3 regions of the Rhodococcus sp. NPDC003383 genome follow, and region 2 is predicted to be linked to each of the others. Evidence: riboswitches for the same ligand, from Rfam matches in the RefSeq annotation. Region 2 holds a riboswitch; each other region holds the start of a gene.
The links. A riboswitch is a leader RNA that binds a small molecule or an ion and turns the genes downstream of it on or off. The one in region 2 is predicted to bind thiamine pyrophosphate.

Region 1 (9,658 bases), on a different contig from region 2:
GACACCAGGGTGAGCACCACCGCGGCAGGTGCCAGCGCGGACAAGAGCTGGGAGGCGCGGTCCTCGTTGGAACGCAGCTGGGAGCGCGCCGCCTCGATGCCTTCGGCCAGGGCGTCGTCGACGACGGCGAACTGGGCCGCCGATTCGTTCGGACCCGGACCGACCGCCAGGACCGCCGCTGCGGTGTAGTCACCGCGCTGCAGAGCGGCCACCGTCCGTTCGTGCGATTCCATCCATTCGTTGCGGGCGGCGATCGCACGGGCCACGGCATCGTCGGTGACAGCGTCTCCATCCGGGTGGGATTGCAGTAGCTCGCCGAGCCGGGCCATGGACTGTCGGAACGCGGCATCGTATTCGCCGGTGCTGTCCCGCCGGGCCAACAGCAGCGTCTCGGCGGTGCGGGACTGCTGGGCGGTGATGCGGGCCGCGGCGACCGTCCCGAGCGGCTCGGCGCCGTCACTGATGGCGCGTTGCGTCGCACTCGACGACACCAGCCCCGCGACGAGCAGCCACACCAGCAGCAGGCCGGTCGCGGCGATCGACAGGAGCAACCCGGGATTGAGGGCACGCCGGCTGATGCGGGAGATGATCAGGTGGATGCCGCCGAGCGCGGACACTGCGGCGATGAGCAACCCGATCGAGAACCACGGTGGCCGGACCGCGGCGTGCTGGGTGTCCATGACGGCACGGACACCGAGCATGTGCAGTTCCTGTGCCATCGGCAACAGCGAGGTCTGCATGAGGTTCGACGCTTCGCCGAGGTACGCGCTGCCCACCGGATTGCCCGAGCGGTTGTTGGCCCGGGCCGTCTCGATCAGGCCCGTGTACACGGTCAGCCGCCCGGAGATCCCCGACAGGAGGCGGGCACTGTCCGGGTCGTCATCGGCACCGATGGCCGCCGCGACCAGCTGCGCCGACGCCTCCGCCACGGCCTGCTCGTACCGCTCGCGGACGGCCTTCGGTTCGATGCCGCCGGAGATGAACCCGGTGACCGCCGCCGCGTCGGCGACGGACAACGCGCTGTAGAGATCCTGGGACGCGTCCGCCAGCGGCTCGATCGTCGACAGCAGATGATCGTGCGTGGCCTTGCGGCTGCTCACCGTCTGGGTCGCGACGAACCCCGAGATCGCCACCAGGATCGACACGAGCGTCCCGAGCACGATGAGCTTGGCGGGTGTCGAGCGCAGCACGGCACCCAGATCGTCGGGCACCTGCGGGCCGCTCGACCGTCCCTGCTCGAAAACCCGGGCGGTCCGTGTCTCGGGGGCCCGCTGCTCGGCGTGGTCGGGGCCGGGGTCGATCGTGGGGTGTAGGCGAGGGTCCACCAATCGCCCCTTTCGGTGTTGCACAGTCCTTGGCGAGCATATAAGCAGTACGAACAGGAATGCGCTGCGCGAGTGCGTCGGAACAGGGGTTCGACAGCCCGCGGCGGCCGGTAGGGAGGACGGACACGATGCGCGGTGACGGTGACGGATGGGCCGTCGGCCCCGACGGCGATCGCCGGTGGGGCAAGCACGGTGCGGCCGGGCTGTTGTTGCGTGCGCCTCTGCCCGACGGCCGGCCCGCGGTGCTGCTGCAACACCGCGCCGCGTGGAGTCACCAGGGCGGAACCTGGGCGCTGCCCGGCGGCGCCCGCGACAGCCACGAAAGCACCGTCGACGCCGCGGTACGCGAAGCGCACGAGGAGACCGGCATCGACGTGTCGGTGGTTGCGGTCCGAACCGAGCGCGTCACCGCCGGGGTCGTCGGCGGCTGGACCTACACGACCGTCGTCGCCGACGCCGGGATCCCGCTGGCCACCGTCCCCAACGGCGAGAGCACCGAACTGCGATGGGTGCCGGAGGTCGAGGTCGAGGCGATGGCGCTGCACGCGGGGTTCGCCGCGTCCTGGCCGACGCTGCGCACCCGCGTGGTCCGGGTCCTGCTCGACACCGCGAACGTGCTCGGCTCCCGCCCGACCGGCTGGTGGCGCGACCGGCCGGGAGCGACCGGGGCACTGCTGAACGAACTGGCGGCGGTGCTGCCCCGGACCCTCGAACTGCCCGACGGCGGGTTCGGCTGGGTGACGCAGATCGAGGCCGTGCTCGAAGGCCAGGCCCGGGATGCGATCGTCGAGGACGCCCGCATCCCGGTGCACGCCGCCACCGGAAGCGGGGACGACGAACTGGCCCGCCTCGCCGGGGCGACCGCCACCCTCACGTCGGAGGTGACGGTGGTCGTGACCGCCGACCGCGGGCTACGGGAGCGCCTGCCCGATTCGGTGATCGCGTTGTCGCCCTCGACCGTCCTCGACTGGCTGTAGACGGTTACGCAGGTAGACCGGCCTTCAGCGCAGCGGCCGCGGCACGCGGATCGGCGGCCTTCGTGATCGCCCGAACCACCGCGACACGGGTGGCGCCGGCGGCGACCACCTCGGGCAGTCGCTCGATGTCGATCCCGCCGATCGCGAACCACGGACGGGTCGGATGCGACTGAGCGACCTCCCGGATGACCTCCAGACCCGCCGCGGTGCGGCCCGGCTTGGTCGGGGTGTCCCACACCGGGCCGGACGCGAAGTAGTCGACACCCTCCTCGATCTCGGCGAGGGACGCCTGTGCGCGGCTGCCCGTGGATCGGCCGATGACGATGTCCGGACCCAGGATGTTGCGGGCGTGGGCGACCGGCAGATCCCCCTGACCCAGATGCAGGATGTCCGCGCCCGCCGCCAGTGCGATGTCGGCGCGGTCGTTGACGGCGAGCAGTGCGCCGTGGCGCCGGCACGCGTCGGCGAGGATCTCGAGCGCGGCCAGTTCGTCGCGTGCCTCGAGGCGGCCGAACTTCTTCTCGCCCGCCGAGTCCTTGTCACGCAACTGGATGATGTCGACTCCGCCGGCGAGGGCTTCCTCCGCGAATCGAGCCAGGTCGCCGGTGTCCCGGCGGGCGTCGGTGCACAGGTACAGACGCGCGTCCGCGAGTCGTTCCCGAGGTGAAGGATGGTTGCCACGATAGGAAGTCACAGCCCAGACGGTAACCTCTGAGGGAGAGATGACAACACGGGAGTCCCGGGGAACGCGGGGCTGAGAGGGGGCCTGCCGGCCCCGACCGTTATGACCTGACCCGGATCATGCCGGCGCAGGGAGTGAGGTGGACGCAGGATGGGAACGGTAGCCGTCGTCGGTGGCGGTGTCATCGGGTTGTCGATCGCGTGGCGCGCGGCGAGCGCCGGCTGGGACGTGACAGTGCACGACCCGACCCCCGGAGCGGGCGCATCCTGGGTCGCCGGTGGCATGCTCGCGCCGCTGTCGGAGGGCTGGCCCGGCGAGGAACACGTCCTGGAACTGGGCGCGGCGTCACTCGCGCGCTGGCCGGAGTTCGGGGACCGGTTGCAGCGCGCGACCGGGTGTGACCTGTTCACTTCGGACGGGTCCCTCACTGTCGCGCTGGATGCCGCCGACGCCGCCGACCTGCGCACCGTCGCGGAATGGGTGCAGGCGCAGGGCCACGAGATGCGGGTGCTCACCCGTGCCGAGATCCGGGAGCTCGAGCCGTCGCTCGGCCCGCGGATCCGTCTCGGGTTGCTCGCCCCGACGGAACTGGCCGTGGACAACAGGATCCTCGTCGACGCCCTGCATCGCGCCTGCGTCGAGGCCGGGGTGCGGTTCGTCGCGACCGCGGTCGATTCGCTCGACGCGCTGCCCGCGGACCGGGTGGTGCTCGCGGCGGGTTCGGCGTCGGCCCGGTTGTGGCCGGGCCTTCCGGTGCGGCCCGTCAAGGGCGAGATCCTGCGGTTGCGGGCCCGGCCCGGTGTCACCCCCGCCCCGAGCCGCACCATCCGCGGCAGTGTGCACGGCCGGCCGGCCTATCTGGTGCCGCGCGGCGACGGTCTCGTCGTCGGCGCCACCCAGTACGAGGCCGACGACACGCAGGTGACGGTCGCCGGGGTGCGGGACCTCATCGCCGATGCGGAAGCGCTGCTGCCGGCGATCGGCGAGTACGAGCTGTACGAGGCGACGGCGGGACTGCGGCCGATGAGCCCGGACAACCTGCCGTTGATCGGGCGGCTGTCCGAACGGGTCGTCGCCGCGACCGGGCACGGACGCAACGGGGTCCTGTTCACCCCGATCACCGCGGACGCCGTGCTCGCCGAACTCGCCGACGATCCGCTCGCCGAAGCGAAAAACGCCGACCCGCAAAGATTTTCGAAGGAAGGGCTGTGATGACGAACCCGATCTCGGTGGGGATCACCGTCAACGGTGAGGACCACTACTTCGCCGAGGCGCCGACGGTCGCCGAACTGCTGGTGCAGCTGGGGCTGCCGGAGAAGGGCATCGCGATCGCCGTCGACGGCGCGGTGTTCCCGCGCGGGCGGTGGTCCGAACCGGTCGGAAAGGGCTGGCAGATCGAGATTCTCACGGCGGTCCAGGGTGGCTGAGCTCCGTGACCCGGCACACGACCTGCCGCAGCTGACCATCGCCGGACGCACCTTCGCGTCGCGGTTGATCACCGGCACCGGCGGCGCCGCGAATCTCGCGGTGCTCGAGGAAGCGCTCGTCGCCTCGGGTACCGAACTGACCACCGTCGCCATGCGACGCGTCGACGCCGCCTCCGGCACCGGGGTGCTCGACCTGCTGCGCCGCCTCGACATCACCCCGCTCCCGAACACCGCGGGCTGCCGCGGCGCGAAGGAAGCGGTGCTCACCGCGCAACTGGGCCGCGAGGCCCTCGAAACCGATTGGGTCAAGCTCGAGGTCATCGCCGACGAACGCACCCTGCTGCCCGACGCCATCGAATTGGTCTCGGCGGCAGAGCAACTCGTCGACGACGGGTTCGTGGTCCTGCCGTACACGACGGACGATCCGGTCCTCGCGAAGCGCCTCGAGGACGTCGGATGCGCGGCGGTGATGCCGCTCGGCTCGCCGATCGGCACCGGACTGGGCATCGCCAATCCGCACCACATCGAGATGATCGTCGAAGCCGCCGGTGTCCCGGTGGTGCTCGACGCGGGCATCGGCACCGCGTCCGACGCCGCCCTCGCGATGGAACTGGGCTGCGACGCGGTGCTGCTCGCGACCGCGGTGACCCGGGCCAAGGACCCGGCTCTCATGGCGTCGGCGATGCGGCACGCCGTCGAGGCAGGTTTCCGGGCCCGGCACGCCGGACGGATCCCGAAGCGGTTCTGGGCGCAGGCGTCCTCGCCGCTCGAACCCTAGGGCCGGTGTCGGATCCGGCGGCTGCTCGTCGGGCGTGTCCCTGCACATTCCGGATGGATCGGGCAGGGTAGGGGTCATGATCGAAGTGACGGGACTGACCAAGACCTTCGGATCGACGACGGCAGTCGACGACGTGACGTTCACGGTCCGGCCCGGCATCGTCACCGGCTTCCTCGGTCCGAACGGTGCCGGTAAGACCACGACGATGCGGCTGATCCTCGGTCTCGACCGGCCCACTGCCGGCACCGCCCTGATCGGCGGGCGACCCTACCGGGAGTTGCAGCGGCCGCTGCGCACCGTCGGGGCGCTGCTCGACGCGAAGTGGGTGCATCCGAACCGGTCGGCCCGCGCGCACCTGCGGTGGATGGCCGCGTCGAACGGGCTGCCCGCGTCGCGGGTCGAGGAAGTGCTGCGTCAGGTGGGCCTGACCGAGGTCGCGAACAAACGCGCGGGTGGGTTCTCGCTCGGCATGTCACAGCGTCTCGGTCTGGCCGGGGCCCTGCTCGGCGATCCGCAGGTGCTGTTGTTCGACGAGCCGGTCAACGGGCTCGATCCCGAGGGGATCGTGTGGATCAGGCGGTTCATGCAGGCACTCGCAGCCGAGGGCCGGACCGTTCTGGTGTCGAGTCACCTGCTGTCGGAGATGGCGCAGACCGCCGACCACCTGCTGGTGATCGGGCGGGGCCGGCTCATCGCCGACACCTCCGTCGACGCATTCGTCGCGCAGGCCTCCGAAGCGGTGGTGCGGGTGCGCAGCCCCCAACTCGACGTCCTGCGGGCCGCGCTCGTCGAGCGCGGGTACGCCGTCCACGACGACGACGGTGCGCTCGTGGTCACCGGCGCGACCGCGGCGGAGGTCGGAGAGCTCGCCGCCGCCCGGTCGGTGGTGCTGCACGAACTCGCCGGACAGCAGGCCTCGCTGGAAGAGGCGTTCATGAAGATGACCGGTGGCGACGTGCAGTTCCACGGCACCGGCGCCGATTCCGTGATGAAGGGTGGCCTGTGATGAGCGTGGCGATCGACACGTTGCGAGCCGAACGCATCAAGCTGACGTCGGTGCAGTCGCCGTTCTGGTGCACCGTGGTGATCGTCGCGCTCGGTCTGGGCCTGGCCGCGATCCTCGGTGCGGCGGCGAAGGCGTCGATGTCCTCGGACGACGAAACGGTCCGCTTCTATCCCACCGTCGACGTCGCCGTCAGCGGTGTGACCGGTTTCGGTGTGCTGGTGTTGATGATCCTGGCGGCGCTGTCGGTGACCAGCGAATACCGGTTCGGCGTGATCCGCTCCACGTTCCAGGCTCTGCCGAACCGCACGGTCGTCCTCGCCGTCAAGGCACTGCTGATCGGTGTGCTCGGCGCGGTCCTGACCGGGGTGCTGGCGTTGGCCGCGGTCTATCTGACGAAGGCGCTCGCCGGGTCGGAGGCCGGACGGGACCTCGTGCTCGAGGGGGCGACGTGGCGGACGATCTACGGCACCGCGCTGTTCGCGCTGCTCGCGTCCATCCTGGCGGTGGGGGTGGGCGCCCTGCTGCGTCAGTCCGCCGGCACCATCGCGATCCTGCTGCTGTGGCCGATGCTCATCGAATCGCTGTTCGGGCTGTTCGGGTCGTTCGGCCGGAACGTGCAGCCGTTCCTGCCGTTCGCGAACATCAACTACTTCCTGGGCACCGACCAGGGCATCGATTTCCATTGGGGCCCGTGGGGTGCGCTCCTGTACTTCGCGGTGTTCGTGCTGGTGGTGTTCGGCGCCGCCGTGGCGGTGGTGAACCGGCGCGACGCCTGATGCGGTTCGCTCGGACCCCGGTGGCCCGGGGTCCGAGCGGATCCGTTCCGACGGCTACGACTGCGGGGTCGTGAGGGCCGCGATCGTCGACGCGTACATCGTCGACTTGATGGCTCCGAGCGTGCCGGGGTCCTTTCCGACCAGCGGCGCGACCGTGCCCACGGCCGAGGTAACCAGGGCGGATTCCTCGGCGGTGGCGTCGACGATGCCGGCGGCGAGCGCGTCGGGTCCGCCGAATCGTCGCCCGGTGGTCATTGCCGCGGTCGCGGTGCGCGGGGTGGTCTTGGCCTGGACCAGCGCGGCCATCCCGGGCGTGAACGGGATCCGGATGTCGACCTCGGGCAGGCAGAAGAAGCCGCGGTCGGTGCGCATCACCCGGAAGTCGTGGGCCAGCGCGAGCATCGCGCCGGCACCGAACGCGTGCCCGTTGATCGCCGCGATCGTCGGGACCGGCAGGGTGAGGACACGCGCGAACAGTCCGTGCACCCGGTCGACGTACCACTGGGCCTTCTCGCCGTTCGCCGAGAGCCATTGCAGGTCCAGGCCGTTGGAGTAGAACTTTCCGTTCGCGACGGTCACCAGCGCGGTTGGTTCACCGGCTTCGATCTCGTCGAGTGCGGCATCGACGCGGTCGAGCCAGTCGGGGGAGAAGCGGTTCTCGTCGTCGCCGAGGTTCAGGACGGTGACGGTGTCGTGGCGGGTCGTGGTGACGGTCATGGTCTGCCTTTCGGGGTGTGGGTTTCGGGGCCGAGTGCCAGCACCGCGCGGACCGCGGCGGCGAGTCGGCGACGAGCAACCGGATCGCGATATCTGTTGGTGTGCAACAAAAGTCCGGTGGGCAGGGCGACGATGCAGGAGTGCACGACGTCGACGGCGGCGCCGTCGCGCCGATTCCACAGGGCCGTGGCCAGTTCCGCCATCAGTTCGCCGAGTTCGTGGTCGAGGCGGAACAGGTCGCGGGCCAGGTCCTCGGGCAGTGAGGCTCCGAGCAGGTCGGGGCGGCGCACGGTCAGCACCAGCCGCGCCGACGTCGGGTGGCGTTCGGCGAAGACGGCGGGTGCGTCGGCGGCGGCGACGACGGCCTCGACCGCCGGGGCGTCGGCGTCGCGGTCGGCCAGGGCGGCGTCGACGGCCTCGCGCTGGACGTCGAGGAAGCGGCGCCCGGCGCGCAGCCAGGCCTGCCCGACGACGCCGAGACGTGATCCGAAGGCGTGATAGATCGCGCCGTTCGACATGCCGGTGGCGTCGGTCAGGGCCCTGAGTGTGACGGCCGCGGCACCGGATTCGGCCGCGATGCGCTCGGCGGCGTCGAGCAGGCCGTCGAGGTCGTAGGTGCGGGTGCGGGCCATGCGCACACCATAACAGAGCAAGTGCTCTGTTATCGGTACGGTGTCGTCCACCGGGTCGGAGAAGGTCGTGTGGGTATCCTCGCCGGATGGGGTGGACCGTGGCGAACGCGAGGAATCTGACCGGGATCGTGATCGTCGCCGCGGCGCTGGGGGTCGGCGCCTGCTCGAACGCATCTGCTCCGCCCGCGCCGCCCGCGCCGCCGCTCGACGGACCGGCACTCGCCGAGGCGGTCGAGCTCGACGCGGTCCTCGGGCACCTGCAGGAACTCGAACGCATCGCCACCGAGAACGACGGCAACCGGGCCCTGGGGACCCCCGGCTACGACGCCAGCGTCGACTATGTGGCCGGAAAGCTCCGCGACGCCGGGTTCGACGTGCAGACACCGGAATTCGACGTCACCTCGTTCGACGTCGAGAACGCGTCGCTGACCGTGGACGGCGCACCCGTCGAACTGCGGGTCCTCGCGATGTCGCCGTCGACCGGTCCGGACGGGATCACCGCCCGCCTCGTGCGGGTTCCCGCCGACGACACCCCGGGCTGTGAGGCCACCGACTACGACAACCTCGACGTCGCCGGGGCGATCGCCGTCGTCGACCGGGGTGTGTGCCCGTTCTCGGACAAGCAGAAGGCCGCCGCCGAGCGCGGGGCCGCGGCGCTCCTCGTCGTCAACAACGAACCCGGACCGCTCGCCGGCGGCACCCTCGGGGAGGACGGCGACCGGTTCATACCCGCGGCCGGTGTCAGCGGCGACGACGGTGCCGCGCTGGCTACGGGTACGAGCGCGACGCTGATCGTCGACACCGTCATCGAGGACATCCGCTCGCGAAACGTGATCGCGCAGACCGCAACCGGCGACACCGACAACGTGGTCGTCGTCGGCGCGCACCTCGACAGCGTCCCGGAAGGCCCCGGCATCAACGACAACGGCAGCGGTGTCGCCGCGGTGCTCGAGACCGCGCTGCAACTCGGCCCCGACCCGAACGTCGCCAACGCGGTGCGGTTCGCGTTCTGGGGCGCCGAGGAGATCGGCCTCGTGGGCTCGACGCGGTACGTCGAATCCCTGTCCGACGACGAGCGCAACGCGATCGCGCTGTATCTCAACTTCGACATGCTGGGCTCCCCGAATCCCGGATATCTCGTCTACGACGGCGACGACTCGGATGCCGTGGGGTCGGGTCCGGGCCCGGAGGGCTCGGCCGGCATCGAGCAGACCTTCCGGTCGTTCTTCGAGTCCCGCGGCGTCGCCGCCGACGGCACCGACTTCGACGGCCGGTCGGACTACGGCCCGTTCGTCGAAGCCGGGATCCCGGCCGGTGGTGTGTTCAGCGGCGCCGACG
Region 2 (9,658 bases):
CAGGTCGTACTTGTCGCACAGTGCTTTCACCTTGGTGGAGATTTCCGCATAGCGGTTGCTCGGGATATCGGGGAAGAGGTGGTGCTCGATCTGGTAGCAGAGATTGCCGCTCAGGAATGCCATCACCGGGCCGGCCCGAAAGTTGGCCGTGCCGAGCATCTGCCGCAGATACCATTCGGCCTTCGTCTCGTTCTCGAATTCGGCGAGGGTGAACTTCTCGGCGCCGTCGGGGAAGTGCCCGCAGAAGATCACCACGTACGCCCACACGTTCCGCAGCAGATTCGCGGTCAGGTTCGCCGTCAGTGTTCGCCGCCAGCGGCGTCCGGTGAGGGCGGGAAAGAGCAGGTAGTCCTTGCCCGTCTGGCGGGCGACCTTCCGGATCAGCACTCGAAAGCGGTCGGATTTCCCGGCACCGGCAAGGTTCTGTTCGGCGTGTACGTCGTGCAGAGCGATGCCCCATTCGAACGTGGCTGCCAGCAACAGGTTCTGCAGCGGCTGCAGGAGATGTACGGGCTTCCACGGCTGGTCGCGGGTGATGCGGAAGACGTCGTAGCCGAGGTCGTCGTCCAGTCCGACGACGTTGCTGAACACGTGGTGGCGGTAGTTGTGGGAGTAGCGCCACTGCGACGAGGGGCCTGCCATGTCCCATTCCCAGGTGCTGGAGTGGATTTCCGGGTCGTTCATCCAGTCCCACTGGCCGTGGGAGACGTTGTGGCCGATCTCCATGTTCTCGACGCTCTTGGCCACGCCGAGCGCTGCCGTCCCGAGGATCCAGCCCGGCAGGCTCCTGCTGCCGTGGATCACCAGCCGCGCAGCGGCATCCAGTATCCGCTGGAAGGCGATGGTGCGGCGGATGTAGGCGGCGTCGGCGGCGCCGAGCGACTCGATGACACTGCGGCGGATGCCGGTCAGCTCGTCGCTGAGCGACTCGACGTCCTCGGCGGCGAGGTGGGCGTACTCCTTGATGTCGGAGATGGCCATGGTGTGCTCCAGGTTCCGACCTCACCCGGAAACCCCGGGTGCGGGGCGGCGAGAGCGACCGGCGGGAAGGACGTTCCCGAAGACGATGATCGTGACCGCTGCCCGAGGTCCACGTTGTAGGACCAGTCAACGCCGCCGCCGCCGAGGTGTCAACACTGTAGACCTACACACAAGGTCTACGGCAGAGGTCTACGGTGGAGGACAGTGAGTGAAGGAAGGGTTCCGATGGCCGAATCTCCCGCTCGTCCCCCGCGCAGCTCAGGCGGTGATCCAGGCCCGGAACGTAGCCCGATCACCCAGCAGCGAATCGTCGCTGCGGCACTCGAGATCGTCGACCGCGACGGCGTCGATGCGTTGTCCATGCGCCGGCTGGGCAAGGTCCTCGGCCGTGACCCGATGACCCTCTACCGTCACGCCCCGAACAAAGCCGCTCTCCTCGACGCCGTCGCCGAGAGCGTTCTCGAACAACTCCGGGTCGGCACCGACGAGGGAGATTGGACAAGCCAACTCCGGGAGGTCGCCCGGAACTTCCGCCGGTTGGCGCTCGAGCATCCCCACGTGGTCCCACTGCTGGTCACCCGGCCCCTCGAGACGCCCCTCGGATTGCGGCCCCGGGGAACACTGCGTCCGCTCGAAGACATCCTCACCCTGCTCACCCGGGCCGGTTTCACGGCGACCGACGCCCTGCACGTCTACCGGCCGCTCTTCGGCTTCCTCTACGGTCACGTCCTGAACGAACTCCAGGAACTCGTCGAACGACCCGACGAGCACGAAGACCTGCTGCGCCTGGGCCTGCATCGCCTGCCGATCGGCGAGTTCCCGCTCCTGCGCAGCCTCGCACCCGTACTGGCGTCGTACGACGGTGCTGCGGAACTCGAACGCGGCCTCGACATTCTGATCGCCGGCCTCGTCGCCACACTGCCTCACCCCGACAGCCCGGCCCCTGCGGCGAGCTGAATCCGGAAGTCGGTCGTTGCAGCCGTCCCGGACACGGTCCGCTGCCCGCAGCCATGTTGCGAAGATGGCTGAGGCACAACAGAAATGGGTGGATCAGGTCGAGGGTCGAGGAACACCACCGCAACCATCGACGGGGACCGCATTCCGCGCGCTCACCGAGTTGACGAGCGCGACGTGCGCCCTGTCGGCTCGCCGATCCACGACCGTGACACCGAGTGCAGGTCTACCGCATCGTCCGCGAGTAGAGTCGCTGTGACAGCCACCGAGCGTGGTGCAGTGTCACGCCCTCGACCGAAGGGAAGGACGGCCGCCATGTCTTCTGCCATCCAGCAGGCGCCCACCAGCATCGTAACCGCGTCCATCAAAGCGGCAGACCTGCCGGGGTTCGCCAGCGAGGGGCCGATCCTCGTCGAGGTGGACACCTGGGAGCAGGCGGGGCGAATGTACCGGCGCAGCTATCTGGTCGAAACGACTGTCGAGCGACAACAAGACGAAGCACCTCATGCTCGCGAAATCCGGGTCACCTTCGCGGAATCGGGAATCGACGCAGTCACTTTCGCGCCTGCGGACGATGTGGTCGTTCTCCGTCCGTTCCTTGTCAGGCATCGTTGATTCCTCGCGAGGGGAAGAGTCCGACCGGCGCACTTCGGTATTCGTTCGAGCCGGTTCATCGGTCGGCCGAAGGTTGCGTCGTGACCTTCACTTCGTGTGGAGGATGTCGACGAGTTCGCGTTCCAGCGCCACGAATTCCGGGTCGGTGAGGGTCTCGAGCGTGCGCGGCCGCGGCAGCGGGACCCGCACCTCGTGCCGGATCCGCGCCGGGCGCGGGGAGAGCACGAGCACCCGATCGGACAGCAACACCGCCTCGCGCACGTCGTGCGTGATCATCAGCACGGTCCAGCGGTCCCGCATCCACACGTCCTGCAACCACAGCTGCATGTCGGTGCGGGTCAGCGAATCCAGCGCGCCGAACGGCTCGTCGAGGAGCACGACGTCGCGGCCCTGCACGACCGTGCGTGCCAGCGCCGCCCGTTGGCGCATCCCGCCGGACAGTTCCCCCGGACGCGCATTCTCGAACCCGGCCAGCCCGAACGCGGGGAACAGCTTCGCGGCACGCGCCCGGGCTTCGGCGCGCGGGATCCCCTGGACCTCGAGGCCGAGCGCGCAGTTGTCGACGACGCTGCGCCACGGGAACAGCAGGTCCTTCTGCGGCATCAACGCGGCCCGGCCGGGCGCGGCCGGTGCGCCGCCGACGGTGACGGTGCCGGTGTCGGGGGTGTCGAGGCCGGCGATCAGCCCGAACAGCGTGGACTTGCCGGAGCCGCTCGGTCCGATCACCGACACGAACTCGCCCCCGGCGACGTCGAAGTCGATGCCGTCGAGCACCGCGCGGTCCGCGAAGGAACGGTGCACCGCGGAGACGGTCACGGCGGTCATCTGCGGCTCCCCGTGGACAGGGCCCAGGGCGCGACGATCCGCTCGACCAGGTAGGTGAGCAGATACAGCGCCAGCGACAGGGCGGCGGTGACGAGCACCGCGGCGAGCACCAGATCGGTGCGGAACGAGTTCTTCTGGGTGCTCATGTAGATGCCCAGCCCCGACGTGGCCCCCACGTACTCGGCGAACACCGCGCCGACCACCGCGTAGGTGATGCCGATGCGCAGCGCCGTGAAGAACCGCGGCAGCGCCGACGGCAGGCGCACGTACCGGAACACCTGGCCGCGGGACGCGCCCATGCTGCGCAGCAACGCCCCGGCCTCCCGGTCCGCGGCGGCGAACCCCTCGATCAGCCCGATCGCCATGGGGAAGAACGTCGCCAGCGCGATCACCAGGACCTTCGGCAGCAACCCGAAACCGAACCAGATGATCATCAGCGGGGCGATCGCGATGATCGGCAGGGTCTGCGACACCACGAACAGTGGCACCAGCGCGCGGCGCAGCCACGGCGAGAAGTCCACGACGATCGACAGGGCCCACGCAACCACGAGGGACACCGCGAACCCGATGATCGTCACCTGCAACGTCGACCACGTGTGGGCGGCCAGGTCGTCGCGGTGCGCCCACCCCTGCCCGAGCACCCGGGCGGGGGAGGGCAGCACCTGCGGGCGGATCCCGGAGACCGTCACGTACAGCTGCCAGAGCGCGACGAGCGCGAGCACGACCACCGCGGCGGGGGCGGCGATGCGGACCCAGCGCGGTGACGACGGGTCAGGACGTGAGGTAGTCATCGGTGAAGTAGGTGGACCAGTCCGGCTCCTCGGTCAGCGGCCGGCCGTCGGGTCCGGCGAGCAGACCCTTCTCGTACAGGAACCGCGAGTAGCCGGTCCAGCGTTCGAGGGTCTGGGTGCCCACGTTCCCGTTCTCGTCGCGCAGCTGGTCCGCCGAGAGCATGCGCTGGCTCTCGAAGACGAGCGCTTCGTCCTCGAAGGCCCCCGGGTTGGCGTCGATGAGGTCCCGGGCGGCGCGCTCGGGATCCTCGGCGGCGATCTCGTAGCCGCGCTGAACGGCCTGCACGAACGCGCGTGCCTGCTCCGGGTGTTCGGCCAGCCAGTCCTCGTTGCCGCTGATCACGATGGCGTAGGCGTCGGGGAACCCGTAGTCGGTGTACGAGAAGTAGCGCATCGGCAGGCCGCGATGTTCGGCCTCGATGCCCTCCCACGCGAGATAGGACGCGGTGAAGTCCGCGGTTCCCGAGTACACCGCCTCGTACGCGGACGTGCCGAGGATGACGGACGTGAACTCGCCGCGGCCACCGTCGTTGCGGATGACCTGACGCAGCGTCTCCTCGTCGCCGGGATCGCCGAACCCGGCGTAGATGTGACCGTCGAGGTCTCTCGGCCGCGCGAGATCGGCGCGGTCCGCCTTGACGGCGATGCCGGTCGCCCAGTGCTGCAGCGGGGCGAGCACCGAGACGGTGTGCGATCCGGCGGCGCGGGCGAAGGTCGTCATCCCCTGGGTGGAGATGCCGAACTCGGCGTTGCCCGCGTCGACGAGGGTATCCGGGGTCGTGTTGTTGTACGGCAGGATCTCCACGTCGAGACCGGCCTCGTCGAACAAACCCTCCTGCATCGCCACGTACAGGCCGGTGTGGTTGGTGTTCGGCGTCCAGTCCAGTGCGAAGCGGATCGTGTCGTCCGATTCGGACGAGGAACAGGCGGGGACCAGGGCGATCGCGACGATCGCGACCAGCAGGGCGGTGAGGCGGCGGAGAGTCACGATTCCGGCCATTCCTGCCGGTGCAGCGCGGTGTCCCAGAACATCAGCTCGTAGCGGGTCGCGACGGTGAACGCGTCGAGCATCGCGGCACGGTCGGCGTCGGTGGCGGCGACCGCCGCGGCGTCGACCAGTTCGCGGGCGGTCGCGACCGCGGCGTGGAATTCGGGGGCGTCGTAGGTGGTCACCCACTGCGCGTACGGGTGCTGCGGGTCGGTGGCGAGGACCCCGGAGGCGCGGGCGGCGAGGTCGCGGCCCACTTCGGCGTAGATCCAGAAACACGGCAGCACGGCCGCAGCACCGACCGCGTACGGCTCGGTGGCGACGGTCGCCGTGAGATAGGAGACGTACCCGAGGCAGGCGGGGGAGTGGGCGGGCGCGGCCTCACCGGGCGGCAGAACCCCGCCGGTGAGCAGGCTCTTGTGCAGCGCCGACTCCTCGGTGGCCGCCGTGGCGGCACTGGTCGCCCAGAACGCGGCGGTTGCCGGATCCGGGGACTTGGCGGACAACAGCGCGAGGGCCTTGGCGTACCCGGCGAGGTACAGCGCGTCCTGCTCGATGTAGAAGCGGAAGGCGTCGAGCGGCAGCGTTCCGTCGCCCAGGCGGTGGAGGAATTCGAGGTCGTCGATCGACCGGCGCAGCGTCTCGGTGTGCTGCCACATCCGATCGGTGAAGCGGTCGGTGGAAACAAGAGGCGAAACGTCGACAGGCACAGACATGCCGGGACATCCCTTCGTCAGCATTACCTGATGCAGGTTCTACGGGTGTGATCTCAGCCCCGCGCGCGCGGAGCACCCCGTGTCGGACGAACGCGACCTTAGCAGGGCGTTCCGCGCAACGGGCCCCCGGGGTACCGGACCCGGGGGCTGCGCCGGGAATGTCCGGACAACCTGTTCCGTGGACACAAAACAGCCTGTATGTTTGGCGATCGTCAGCGCGGTCTCCGGCGGTGTGAAGGGCCCGACGATTCCGTGCGACGACCATGCTGCGAGACCTCCCGGCTCGCGCTCGGGCGGTCGCGGGAGGGTGTCGACGGCGACTCCGCCTGCGCACAGCGATGTGGGGAAAGGTGGAATACGGGATGCGGGATGTCGAGGATTCCGGACGGTCGGAACTCGAGAATCTGCCGCGACTGATCGCGAATGTCGTCTCGCGTGACCCCGAACGGGTCGCTCTGGTGCGCGACGGTGCCGTCGTCACCTACGCCGGCCTCAACGAGGAACTGGCTGCGCTCGGCGCCGCCATGGGCGACGCGATCGGACCCGACGCACTCGTTCCCGTCGTGCTCACCGGACTGCTGCCCGGGCTCGCCGGGAGTGGTCCCGACGAGGTCGCCGTCGCTCTGGCCGAACTGTCCGAGGACCTCGCCGCGTTCGCGGGGGAGGAGCAGGCGTCGCCGGAGCCGGCGCGACCGGACACCCTGCCCGCCGCCTTCGCCGCGCAGGCCGCCGCCACTCCCGACGCCGTGGCCGTCGAGTTCGACGGCGCCGAGTACACCTACGCCGAGCTGGCGGACCGGTCCCGGCGGCTGGCCCGCCGCCTCGTCGAGTCCGGTGTCGGGCCGGGTCTCACCGTCGCCGTCGCCCTGCGCCGGTCCTTCGATCTGCTCGTGGCCGTGTACGCGGTGCTCGAGGCAGGCGGTGCGTACGTGCCGCTCGACCCGGACCATCCCGCCGAGCGACTGGCCTACATCCTCGAGGTCGCCGAGCCCGCGGTCCTGCTCACCGAGACCGCTGCGCCGGTGCCCGCAGACGGGATCGAGGTGCTCGACGTGACGGCCCTCGACCTCGGATCGGAATCGGCGGACCCGCTCACCGATGCCGACCGCCGTCGTCCCCTGCACGCCGCCGACACCGCCTACGTCATCTTCACCTCCGGATCCACCGGCCGGCCCAAGGGCGTGGCGGTGACCCACGAGGCGATCGTCACCAACCTGCGCTGGCGCCAGGAGCAGTACCGGCTGGGACCTGCGGACGTGGTGCTGCACAAGACTCCGGTCACCTTCGACGTGTCCGTGTGGGAGTTGTTCTGGCCGTTGCAGGCCGGCGCGCGTCTTCTCGTCGCCGTGCCCGAGGGGCACCGGGACCCGCGCTACCTGGCGGATCTCATGCGCGACCGCGGGGTCACCGTCGCGCATTTCGTGCCGTCCATGCTCGCGGTGTTCGTCGCCGAGGCCGAGCTCGATTCGCTCACCCCTCTTCGGTACCTGTTCGCATCCGGTGAAGCGCTGCCGGCGCGTATCGCGGTACTGGTACGGGAACTGCTGCCCGGGGTCGCGGTCCACAACCTGTACGGGCCCACCGAGGCGGCCGTCGACGTGACCCATCACGAGGTCACCGATGCCGACATCGACTCGGTGCCGATCGGCGCGCCCATCGCCGACACCGACCTGCTGATCCTCGACAGCGCCCTGAACTGGGTTCCGGCCGGCGCGGAGGGCGAGTTGTACCTGGCCGGAACACAATTGGCGCTCGGATATGTCGGCCGGCCGGACCTGACCGCGGAACGGTTCGTCGCCAATCCCTACGGGGCGCCCGGCGAACGCATGTACCGGACCGGCGACCTCGTGGTGCGTTCCCGCTCGGACGAGCTGGAATACCTCGGACGCAGCGACTTCCAGGTCAAGATCCGCGGACTGCGCATCGAACTGGGTGAGATCGAGGAAACCCTCACCCGGCAGGACGGCATCGCCCAGGCCGCCGTTCGCGTGCATGCCGACGAGACCCTGGGTGATCGCCTCGTCGCGTACGTGCGGCTGCACCCGGGCGCCACGTGGGACGAGGAGGCGCTGGGCGCCGCGCTCTCCGCGTCCCTGCCCGACTACATGGTCCCGACCGCGTACACCGTGCTCGACGAGTTCCCGCTCACCACCAGCGGCAAGCTCGACCGCGCGGCACTGCCCGCGCCCGAGACCTCCGCCGCGACCGGTGACGATCGCCCGCTCGAGACGGCCACCGAGACGGCGGTCGCCGAGGTGTTCGCCGAGATGCTCGGGCGGGATCGGGTCGGCGGCGACGACGACTTCTTCGCGCTCGGCGGCAACTCGCTCGCCGCGGTCCGCGCGGTCTCGCGCATCTCGGCCCGAGTCGGCCGGCCGCTGTCCGTCCAGGACTTCTTCGACGCACCGACCGTCGTCGAGGTGGCGCGGTTGCTGGACCGCACACCCGGCGAGGACCGCGCAGACGGCCCGTTGGCCGCCGGACCACGGCCCTATCCGGTGCCGCTGGCGCCGTCGCAGACGCGGCTGTGGGTGCTCGATCGCCTCGATCCGGGCTCGTCCCTCTACAACATCCCGCTCGTGGTCCGCCTCACCGGCGACCTCGACGTCGACGCGTTGCAGCAGGCCGTCGGCGACCTCGTCGAACGGCACGAGGTGCTGCGCACCGCCTACCCGGAGGTCGACGGCGAAGGCACCCAGCTGGTGCTTCCGATCGGCGCCGCCCAGCGTGCCGTGCCGGTCGAGACCGTCGCCCCGGACGAGGTTCCGGCCCGGATCGACGCCCTCGTGTCGGAGGGCTTCGACATCGCCGAGGCCGCCCCCGTGCGCACCCACCTGCTGCGGGTGGCGGACGACGAGCACGTTCTCGTCGTCGTCGTCCACCACATCGCCGGCGACGGATTCTCGGCGGGACCACTCACCCGCGACCTGATGCGGGCCTACGGCGCCCGCACCGCGGGAGTGGCGCCCGAACGCCTCCCGCTCGCCGTGCAGTACGCGGATTACGCGCTGTGGCAGCGTGATCGGCTCGGAGATGCCGACGAGCCGGATTCGCTCATGGCACAGCAGCTCGCCTACTGGCGCAAGCAACTGGCCGGCCTGCAGGACCGGCTCGAGCTCCCCACGGACCGGCCGCGGCCGGCGGTGGCGTCCCAGTCCGGTGCCGCGGTGCCCGTGGAGATTCCGGCGGACGTCCACCGCGCGGTGGTGGACCTGGCGCGGGCCACCGGCACCACCGAGTTCATGGTGGTGCACGCGGCGCTCGCCGTGCTCCTCGCGCGGCTGTCCGGGACCGCGGACGTCGCGGTCGGCACCCCGTCGGCCGGTCGCGGGGACGCGGGCCTCGACGACCTCGTCGGCATGTTCGTCAACACGCTGGTGCTGCGCACCCCGATCGACGCGGGGGAGTCGTTCACCCGGCTGCTGACCCGCGTGCGCGACATCGACCTGGAGGCGTTCGGCAACCAGGACGTGCCGTTCGACTGCATCGTCGACGACCTCGCCCCGGCCCGGTCGCAGGCCTACCACCCGTTGTTCCAGGTGATGTTCGCCTTCCAGAACCTCGACGCGACACAGCTCGAGCTTCCGTCGCTGACCGTCACCACGGTCGACGTCCCGACCCGGCGGGCGAAGTTCGATCTGCAGGTCACGCTCGCCGAGCGACTCGGCAACGACCACGAGCCGGGCGGCATGTTCGGTGAGGTCGCCTACGCGACCGACCTGTTCGACGAGGGCACGATCGCGATGTTCGTGCGGCGCTTCGTGCGGATCCTCGCCGAGGCCACCGCC
Region 3 (9,658 bases), on a different contig from region 2:
ACCAGCTGCCTGCCATCCAGGACATCGCAGATCACGTCGGTGACTCCCTCGCGCTCTCGCGCATCGCTGCCGAGGCGGAGGAGGACACCATCGTCTTCTGCGGCGTGCACTTCATGGCCGAGACCGCGAAGATCCTCAGCCCGAACAAGACAGTGCTGATCCCGGACGAGCGCGCCGGCTGCTCGCTCGCGGACTCGATCACCGCAGATCAGCTGCGCGAATGGAAAGCCGAGTACCCGGACGCCGTCGTCGTCTCGTACGTCAACACCACCGCCGAGGTCAAGGGCCTGACCGACATCTGCTGCACGTCCTCGAACGCGGTCGACGTCGTCGCCTCCATCGACCCCGACCGTGAGGTGCTGTTCCTGCCCGACCAGTTCCTCGGTGCCCACGTCAAGCGCGTCACCGGCCGCGAGAACATGCACATCTGGGCCGGCGAATGCCACGTCCACGCCGGCATCAACGGCGAGGAACTGGCCGCCCAGGCCAAGTCGCACCCGGACGCGGACCTGTTCGTCCACCCCGAATGCGGCTGCGCCACCTCCGCCCTCTACCTGGCCGGGGAAGGCTTCGTGCCTGACGACAAGGTCAAGATCCTCTCGACCGGCGGCATGATCGACGCCGCGCGCGCGACCGGCGCCAAGCAGGTCCTCGTCGCCACCGAGGTCGGCATGCTCCACCAGCTCCGCAAGGCCGCACCGGGCATCGACTTCCAGGCCGTCAACGACCGCGCCTCCTGCCCGTACATGAAGATGATCACCCCCGCCTCCCTGCTGCGTTGCCTGCGCGAGGGCAAGGACGAGGTGCACGTGGACCCGGCCGTCGCCGAGCGTGCCCGCCTGTCCGTGCAGCGGATGATCGCCATCGGCAATCCCGGCGGCGGCGAGTGACGACGCCTACGGGGGTCGGCGTGGGCTGGGAGGCCCGCGCCGACCTGGTGGTCGTGGGCGGCGGGGTTGCGGGACTGACCGCGGCCCGCGCGGCCGCGCGGCGCGGCCTGACCGTGCTCACCCTCAGCAAGGGCGGCCCCACCGACACCTCCACCCAGTACGCGCAGGGCGGCATCGCCGTGGTCGCCCCGACCGGCGACAGCGTCGACTCGCACGTCGCCGACACCCTCGCCGCCGGTGGTGGCCTGTGTGACGAGGACGCGGTCCGTTCCATCGTCAGCGCCGGCCCGCACGCCGTCGCCGCGCTCACCGATCTCGGTGCCGTCTTCGACCGCGGCCGCGACGGGGACGTCGCCCGCACCCGCGAGGGCGGGCACTCGACCCGGCGCATCATCCACGCCGGCGGCGACGCCACCGGCATGGAGGTGCAGCGCGCGCTCAACGCCGCGAGCCTGCCCGTGCTGTTCGGGGCTGCGGCCGCCCGGATCCTCACCGATGCGCGCGGCGTCACCGGAGTCCTCGTCCTCGACGAGCGCGGCCTCGGCGTCGTGCACACCCCCGCCGTGCTGCTCGCCACCGGTGGGCTGGGCCAGCTGTATGCGTGCAGCACCAATCCGGCCGGTGCCACCGCCGACGGCATCGCACTGGCGTTGCACGCCGGTGCCGCGGTCGCGGACGTCGAATTCGTGCAGTTCCACCCGACCGTGCTGTACGCGCGGGGCGGCGAGGGCCGGCGCCCGCTGATCAGCGAGGCGGTCCGCGGTGAGGGCGCACGCCTCGTCGATTCCCGCGGCGCCTCGATCACCGCGGGCGTGCACCCGCTCGGTGATCTCGCACCCCGCGACGTGGTTTCCCGTGCCATCGCCGAGCGGCTCGCCGTGCTGGGGGAGGAGCACGTGTTCCTCGACTCCCGGCACCTCGACGGCTTCGCCGAGCGGTTCCCGACGATCACCGCCTCGTGCCTGGCCGTCGGTCTCGACCCGGCCGACGACCTGATCCCGGTCGCGCCGGCCGCGCACTACTCGTGCGGCGGCGTCGTCACCGACGTGCACGGCCGCACCGCGGTGCCCGGCCTGTACGCGGCGGGGGAGGTCGCCCGCACCGGCCTGCACGGTGCGAACCGGCTGGCGTCGAACAGCCTCCCCGAAGGGCTCGTGCTCGGCGAACGCGCCGGGCACGCCGCCGCCGAGGAACGCGCCGGACTGCGCGTGGAAGCGACCGATGCGACGTTGCCGGCCCGGCGGCGCGCGGACCGCGCGACCCTGCAGGCCCTGATGACGCGCCACGCCCCGGTCGTCCGCGACGACGCCGGGCTCGCCGCGGCCCAGGCCGGCCTCCTGGACGCCGAGTACGCCCTGTGCGCCGACGCCACCGCGCTCGAGGACGCCGCGCTGACCGTCACCGCGGACGCGCTGCTCGTCGCGGCACGCGCCCGCACCGAGAGCCGCGGCTGCCACACCCGCAGCGACTGCCCCGACACCGATCCGGCGCAGGCGCGCAGCCTCGAGATCCGCCTGGTCGACGGCGACGTCGCCCTGACCATCCCCGACCTGACAGGAGTGCGTTAGACAATGGCCACCGAGTTGCCCGAAGGCCTCGACCGCGAAGAGATCCTCACCCTGATCCGGGTCGCGCTCGACGAGGACCTGCGTTACGGCGCCGACGTCACGTCCGAAGCGACGGTGCCGGCGGACGCGGTCGCGGCCGCGGCGGTGGTGCCGCGCTCGCCGGGCACGATCGCCGGCGTCGACGTGGGTCTGATGGTCCTCGACGAGGTGATCGGCGACGGCAACTACCAGGTGCTCGACCGGGTCCAGGACGGGCATCGGGTGCAGGCCGGTGAGCCGGTGCTCACCGTCGAGGCGCCGACGCGGGGCCTGCTCACCGCCGAGCGCACCATGCTGAACCTGATGTGCCACATGTCCGGCATCGCCACCGCGACCGCGCACTGGGTGGACGCGGTCGCCGGAACCGAGGCGAAGATCCGCGACAGCCGCAAGACGCTGCCCGGGATGCGCGCCCTGCAGAAGTACTCGGTGCGTGTCGGTGGCGGCGTCAACCACCGCATGGGTCTCGGCGACGAGGCGCTCATCAAGGACAACCACGTCGCCGCCGCCGGTTCGGTGGTCGCGGCGCTGCGCGCGGTGCGTGCGCACGCCCCGGGCATCCCGTGCGAGGTCGAGGTGGACAGCCTCGAACAGTTCGACGAGGTGCTCGCCGAGAAGGCCGAGCTGATCCTGCTCGACAACTTCCCGGTGTGGCAGACGCAGATCGCGGTGCAGCGCCGCAACACCCACGCGCCGCAGACCCGGCTCGAATCGTCCGGTGGGCTGACCCTCGAGGTCGCCGCGGACTACGCGCGCACCGGCGTCGACTACCTCGCGGTCGGGGCGCTCACGCACTCGGTGACGGTCCTCGATCTCGGCCTGGACATGTAACACCGGTTCGGGCGTCGATCCGGCGCGAATCTTCCTCCGCGCCAGGCGAAGTGAGCGGAGTCGGCCGCGGTGACGAGAGCTCGGCACCGCGGCCGCTGTCCTGATGCAGGGTGCAGGCCGGTGGTCAGTCGGCGGGAAGGTCGCGCACGTACCGGCCGGGGGCAGCCTCGAGCGGCGGATACCGGTCGCTGCCGGGTGCGGCGGGTGCGGCGGTCTCCTCTCCGCTGCGGGCGATTGCCCAGTCCGCCCAGGCCTCCCACCAGCTGCCCTGCTGTCGTTCGGCGTGCTCGAGCCAGGTGTCCGGATCCGGGCCCGGTGTGCCGCCGGTCCAGTAGTGGGCCTTGGGGTTGCCGGGCGGGTTGACCAGGCTGGCGATGTGCCCGGAGAAGCTGAGCACGAACTCGGTGTCGCCGCCGAGCAATTGGGTGGTGCGGTAGCAGCTGCGCCACGCGGTCAGGTGATCGGCGATGGCACCGGAGACGAAGGTGGGCACGGTGATCGACTTCAGGTCCACCGGCGTGTCCAGCACGGTGAGCCCGCCCGGCTCGACGAGCAGATTGTCGCGGAAGATGTCGAGGAACTGACCGTGCAGGGCGCCGGGCAGGTTGGTGCCGTCGGCGTTCCAGGCGAGGATGTCGAACGCCGGCGGGGTGCGTCCCATCAGGTAGTTGTTGACGACGTAGTTGAACACCAGATCGTTCGGACGCATCCAGGTGAACGCCGAGCCCATGTCCCGGGCGCTGATCAGGCCCTTGCGGCGCGAGCGGCCCTTCGCGAACCGGACCAGCGCGGGGCGCGCGAACGCGCCGAGCAAGGCCGGGTTACCGAAGTCGAGCATCGTCACCGCGTACGCCATGCTGTGCACCCGGTCATCGCCCTGAGCGGCGAGATGGTTGAGCGCCGTAGTGGCGAGGATGCCGCCGGCGCAGAACCCGATCAGGTTCACGTCGTCGCTGCCGGTGATCTCCCGCACCTCGTCGATCGCCCGGAGTATCCGCGCGGCGTAGGTGTCCATGTCCCAGTCGCCCTGCTCGGCGCTGGGATTGCGCCACGACAGCATGAAGGTCTGCAGGCCCCGGCCGACGTTGTACTCGACGAAGCTGCGTCCCGGCCGCAGGTCCAGGAAGTAGTACCGGCCGATCGGTGGCGGCACCACCAGCACCGGCCGGCTGCGCACCGTGGTCGTGGTGGGGGTGTACTGGATCACCTCGGCGACCGGGTCGCGGGAGACCACCGCTCCCGGGGTCACCGCGAGGTCCTTACCGACGGTGAAGGCGTCGCGCGGCACCATCGACGGCATGCCCCGGTTCTCGATCACATCGGTGACGAAATGCTTGGTGCCGCGCACCAGACTGAGTCCGGCGGTGTCGAACGCTTCCTTCAGTGCCGCGGGGTTGGTCCACAGGTAGTTCGTCGGGGCCAGAGCCGCGGTGAGGATGTCGGCTGCGAATTTGGCCTCGGCCGCCCGGCGCGCGTCGATCGCGCGGCCGACGTCGTCGACCACGCCGTCGACGGCGCCCGTGGCCGCCAGGTAGGTCTGTTCGAGGCGGTGGTAGGCCGGGTGTGTATCCCATGCCGGGTCGGCGAACCGGCGATCGCCCTTGGCCGGGGCCACCGTCGACCGGCCGACGGCGATCTTCGCCAGTTCCTTGCCGAACGCGGCGCTGTGCCGGGCCACTGTCCGTCCGTGGCCGAACACATCGGCCAGGGCGCCGAGGGCCATCCCGAGCCCAGGGGGTGCGACGTCCTCGCCACCGCCGATCGATTCCTCGACGTCGTCCCTGATCACGGGTCGTGTCTGGGTCATCGCGGGTCTCCCTTCGACACCTGAATTGTCGCACCGCATAGGTGCCGTGGCGGCCGACGATATCGAATTGCATTACAAGACAGCACATTCAAGCAGTATGTATCTCGACGCGGAGGAGCTCGGCGCGACGTTCCGGACGACGGAAGCAGCGGTGTACGAATGGATATCGACAGCATCAGGGTGCGATCTCGGCGATGCCCAATCCGCGTGACCACGAAACATCCATCGTGACCACGAAACATCCATCACAGCAACGCAAGTCCCTGAAGGCGCACCGTCGGTGCGGACCCTGGTGGGATACCCGGGCCGGCAACGGTGTTAGTGTCGGTGCCGTCCACACGGGAGCCCTATTGCAGGGGCTGAGATCGGGCTGACGCAGCCTGCGACCGTCGAACCTGTCCGGGTAATGCCGGCGAAGGAAGTAGGCACAGTTCCGATGAGCGCATCGAACCCCCATGCCCTGACCCATGTCCACGACGAGGAACACGACCTCCACGTTCCCGTCACGGAAATCCGCTTGGAGAACTCCCCGGGCGGGGTCCCGAACCCGCCACTGCGGGTCTACCGCACCGAGGGTCCCGGCAGCGACCCGGAGGTCGGGCTCCCGCCGGCACGGGCCTCCTGGATCGCCGCTCGCGGCGACGTCGAGCAGTACCCGGGCCGGGAACGGGATCTGCTCGACGACGGTCGCTCGGCCGCCCGGCGTGGTGAGGCGTCCCGGGAGTGGAAAGGCCCCCGCCGCGTCCCGGTGCGGGCGAAGGCGGGCCGGACGGTCACGCAGATGCACTACGCCAGGGCCGGGATCATCACCCAGGAGATGCGGTTCGTGGCATTGCGGGAGAACTGCGATGTGGAACTGGTACGCACCGAACTGGCGGCGGGGCGGGCGATCATCCCGGCCAACATCAACCATCCCGAGTCCGAGCCGATGATCATCGGCAGGGCGTTCCTGGTGAAGATCAACGCCAACATCGGCAACTCGGCGGTGACCGGCTCCATCGCCGAGGAGGTGGACAAGATGCGCTGGGCCACCCGCTGGGGCGCGGACACCGTGATGGACCTGTCCACCGGCGAGGACATCCACACCACCCGGGAGTGGATCATCCGCAACTCCCCGGTGCCGATCGGCACGGTGCCGATCTACCAGGCCCTGGAGAAGGTCAACGGGCAGGCGGAGGCGTTGACCTGGGAGATTTTCCGCGACACCGTGATCGAGCAGTGCGAACAGGGCGTGGACTACATGACCATCCATGCCGGGGTACTGCTGCGCTACGTGCCGCTGACCGCCGAGCGGGTCACCGGCATCGTCTCCCGGGGCGGGTCGATCATGGCCGGGTGGTGCCTGGCCCACCACGAGGAGAATTTCCTCTACACCCACTTCGACGAGCTCTGCGAGATCTTCGCCCGCTACGACGTCGCTTTCTCCCTCGGTGACGGGCTGCGGCCCGGGTCGATCGCCGACGCCAACGACGCCGCCCAGTTCGCCGAGCTGGACACCCTCGCCGAGCTGACCGCCCGCGCCTGGGCCCACGACGTGCAGGTCATGGTGGAGGGGCCCGGCCACGTCCCGCTGCACCTGGTGCGGGAGAACGTGGAGCGGCAGCAGAAGCTGTGTCACGGCGCGCCCTTCTACACCCTGGGCCCGCTGGTGACCGACATCGCCCCGGGCTACGACCACATCACCTCCGCGATCGGGGCCGCCGAGATCGCCCGCTACGGCACGGCGATGCTGTGCTACGTCACGCCGAAGGAGCATCTGGGACTGCCGAACCGGGACGACGTGAAGACCGGGGTGATCACGTACAAGATCGCCGCCCACGCCGCGGACCTCGCCAAGGGTCATCCCGGTGCCGCCGAGCGTGACGACGCGTTGTCGAAGGCGCGTTTCGAGTTCCGGTGGCGGGACCAGTTCGCTCTGTCCCTGGATCCGGAGACCGCCGAGGAGTTCCACGACGAGACGCTGCCGGCCGAACCGGCCAAGACCGCGCACTTCTGCTCGATGTGCGGGCCGAAGTTCTGCTCCATGCGCATCTCCCAGGACATCCGGGACCGGTTCGGTGATGCCACCGAGCAGGCGGTCGTCGCCGGGATGCAGCACAAATCCGCCGAGTTCCGGGCCGCCGGCGGCACGGTCTACCTCGAGACACCCGCCGTCCCGTCCCCCTGAGGGTTCGCCGGCGGAACGGGACGGCGGCAGGGTCGGGTCGGCGAGCACGCCGGGCGTGTCCGGCGAGGTCACGCCGCTGACGACAGGTGGTACTTGCCGACGGGCCGGGCCGGGCACAGAGTGGAACGGTGACGGGCACCGACCGCGACCGTGCCGACCCGGCCGCATCGGTCGCGTTCACGCACCGCGAGATCCTCTCCATCCTCAGCGGATTGATGCTGGGGATGTTCCTGGCCGCCCTCGATCAGACCGTCGTCGCCACCGCGATCCGGACGATCGCCGACGACCTGAACGGCTATGCGCTGCAGGCGTGGGTCACCACGGCGTATCTCGTCACCGCGACGATCACGACGCCGTTGTACGGCAAGCTGTCCGACATCTACGGGCGACGCCGGCTGTACCTGACGGCGATCTCCGTGTTCCTGCTGGGTTCGCTGCTGTGCTCGTTCGCCACCTCGGTGTACATGCTCGCCGCGTTCCGGGCGATCCAGGGCATCGGCGCCGGCGGCCTGATGTCGCTGGCGCTGGCGATTCTCGGCGACATCCTCGCGCCTCGCGAACGTGCCAAATACCAGGCGTATTTCCTCGCCGTGTTCGGCGTCTCCAGCGTGCTCGGTCCGGTCCTCGGCGGTTTCTTCGCCGGGACCGGCAGCCTGCTCGGTATCACGGGCTGGCGGTGGGTGTTCCTGGTCAACGTTCCCGTCGGGGTGCTCGCCCTCGTGGTGGTGGCCCGCAATCTGCGGCTGCCCGCGCAGCGCCGGGCGATCCGCATCGACTGGTGGGGTGCGCTGGCGCTCGTCGTCGCGGTGGTGCCGCTGCTCGTCGTCGCCGAACAGGGCCGCGAATGGGGCTGGGGCAGCGGCCCGGCGGTGAGCTGCTATCTCGTCGGCGGTGTCGGGGTGGCGGTGTTCGTCGCCGTCGAGATCGGAATGAAGGACGCGGCGCTGATCCCGATGCGGTTCTTCCGCAATCGCACGTTCGCGCTGGGTGTGCTGATCTCGCTGCTCGTCGGCACCGCGATGTTCGGAGGCATCTCACTGCTGCCGCAGTACCTGCAGGTGGTGCGTGGATCGTCACCGACGGTCGCCGGGCTGCAGATGATCCCGATGGTGCTCGGCATCATGACCGGCTCGGTGTTCTCGGGCCAGCTCATCGCGCGCACCGGGCACTACCGGATCTACCCGATCATCGGATCGGCGATGCTCACCGTCGGCATGTTCCTGCTGCACACGATCGCCACGGACACGGCGCTGGCGCTCGTGATGGCCTACATGGCGATCCTCGGGTTCGGCCTGGGCAATCTCCTGCAGCCGATCACCCTCGCGTTGCAGAACGCGTTGCCACCGCAGGACATGGGGGTGTCCACCGCGGCGGCCACGTTCTTCCGGCAGATCGGCGGCACCCTCGGGGTGGCGGTGTTCCTGTCGATCCTGTTCGCCCGAGTCACTTCCGCGATCGCCGAGCGTCTGGCCGCCGCGGCCGCCGATCCCGGTTTCCGGTCGGCGCTGACCGCGGCGACGCGCGGGGGTGATCCGGTCGACGCGTCGTTCGCCCGCGGTGTGCTCGAACGGGATCCGGGTGCGCTCGAATCGGTGCTCGGGGACAGTTCGATCGTGCAGCGGCTGAACCCGGTTCTCGCGCGACCGCTCGCCGACGGGTTCGCCGACGCGATGGACACGGTCTTCCTCGTGACCTCGGTCGTCGGTGTGGTGACGGTCGTGCTGGTGCTGCTCTGGCGGGAGGTACCGCTGCGACCCGATTCCGGCCTCGCCGCGGCCCGGGCCACGGACACCGGTAACTGAACATGCATTCGCAGTGCATCAGATCGGTCGTTCGAACGGTGGCGATCCCGGTGGTTCATCACGTAGAACTTTGGAGAGCACCCGATGTGATCGCTCTCACTGCGGGTGCTTTTCCGGTGAGCTGCAGGGGGCTCACCCCGAAGTGAGCTCTCGCGTGGCGGGTAGCGGAAAGAAACCGAATGCGGTTACCGATGTCACCGACCGATTCGATGTTCCTGCTCGGCGAGTCCCGTGAGCATCCGATGCACGTCGGGGGACTGCTGCTGCTGCAGCCACCGGAGGGCGCCACCGATCAGGACGTTCGAGCTCTGTTCGTCGAGGCGTTGTCCCGCGACGACGCTGTGGCGCCGCTGTGGCGCCGCCGCGCGGTGCGGTCGCTGTCCACGCTCTGGCAGTGGGCGTGGGAGGAGGATCCTCGCTTCGATCTCGACCACCACGTGCGCTTCAACGCCCTGCCGCGACCGGGCGGTATCGACGAGCTGTGGGAGCTGGTGTCGCGCCTGCACAGCACCGTCCTGGACCGGTCCCGGCCCCTGTGGGAGATCTACCTGATC

Region 1: linked by a shared signal. The riboswitch ahead of thiO (glycine oxidase ThiO) and the one ahead of ACWDTS_RS09290 (TenA family protein) in region 2 are both predicted to bind thiamine pyrophosphate.
Region 3: linked by a shared signal. The riboswitch ahead of thiC (phosphomethylpyrimidine synthase ThiC) and the one ahead of ACWDTS_RS09290 (TenA family protein) in region 2 are both predicted to bind thiamine pyrophosphate.

The regions. Positions count from the first base shown of each region.
Region 1 is NZ_JBSFRG010000002.1:67,486-77,143, forward strand. Features, by position in the region: gene ACWDTS_RS02240 (hypothetical protein) at 1-1,325, opposite strand, end outside; gene ACWDTS_RS02245 (NUDIX hydrolase) at 1,454-2,302, shown strand; gene thiE (thiamine phosphate synthase) at 2,307-2,996, opposite strand; TPP riboswitch at 3,023-3,137, shown strand; gene thiO (glycine oxidase ThiO) at 3,135-4,196, shown strand; gene thiS (sulfur carrier protein ThiS) at 4,196-4,411, shown strand; gene thiG (thiazole synthase) at 4,404-5,189, shown strand; gene ACWDTS_RS02270 (ABC transporter ATP-binding protein) at 5,266-6,195, shown strand; gene ACWDTS_RS02275 (ABC transporter permease) at 6,195-6,971, shown strand; gene ACWDTS_RS02280 (enoyl-CoA hydratase-related protein) at 7,026-7,688, opposite strand; gene ACWDTS_RS02285 (helix-turn-helix domain-containing protein) at 7,685-8,320, opposite strand; gene ACWDTS_RS02290 (M28 family metallopeptidase) at 8,407-9,658, shown strand, end outside.
Region 2 is NZ_JBSFRG010000007.1:144,856-154,513, forward strand. Features, by position in the region: gene ACWDTS_RS09260 (fatty acid desaturase family protein) at 1-981, opposite strand, end outside; gene ACWDTS_RS09265 (TetR/AcrR family transcriptional regulator C-terminal domain-containing protein) at 1,207-1,938, shown strand; gene ACWDTS_RS09270 (hypothetical protein) at 2,251-2,550, shown strand; gene ACWDTS_RS09275 (ABC transporter ATP-binding protein) at 2,638-3,375, opposite strand; gene ACWDTS_RS09280 (ABC transporter permease) at 3,372-4,166, opposite strand; gene ACWDTS_RS09285 (ABC transporter substrate-binding protein) at 4,147-5,166, opposite strand; gene ACWDTS_RS09290 (TenA family protein) at 5,151-5,870, opposite strand; TPP riboswitch at 5,863-5,960, opposite strand; gene ACWDTS_RS09295 (amino acid adenylation domain-containing protein) at 6,233-9,658, shown strand, end outside.
Region 3 is NZ_JBSFRG010000010.1:85,825-95,482, forward strand. Features, by position in the region: gene nadA (quinolinate synthase NadA) at 1-890, shown strand, start outside; gene ACWDTS_RS11555 (L-aspartate oxidase) at 887-2,458, shown strand; gene nadC (carboxylating nicotinate-nucleotide diphosphorylase) at 2,462-3,328, shown strand; gene ACWDTS_RS11565 (PHA/PHB synthase family protein) at 3,453-5,135, opposite strand; gene ACWDTS_RS11570 (hypothetical protein) at 5,182-5,346, shown strand; TPP riboswitch at 5,464-5,573, shown strand; gene thiC (phosphomethylpyrimidine synthase ThiC) at 5,572-7,302, shown strand; gene ACWDTS_RS11580 (MDR family MFS transporter) at 7,431-9,104, shown strand; gene ACWDTS_RS11585 (WS/DGAT/MGAT family O-acyltransferase) at 9,284-9,658, shown strand, end outside.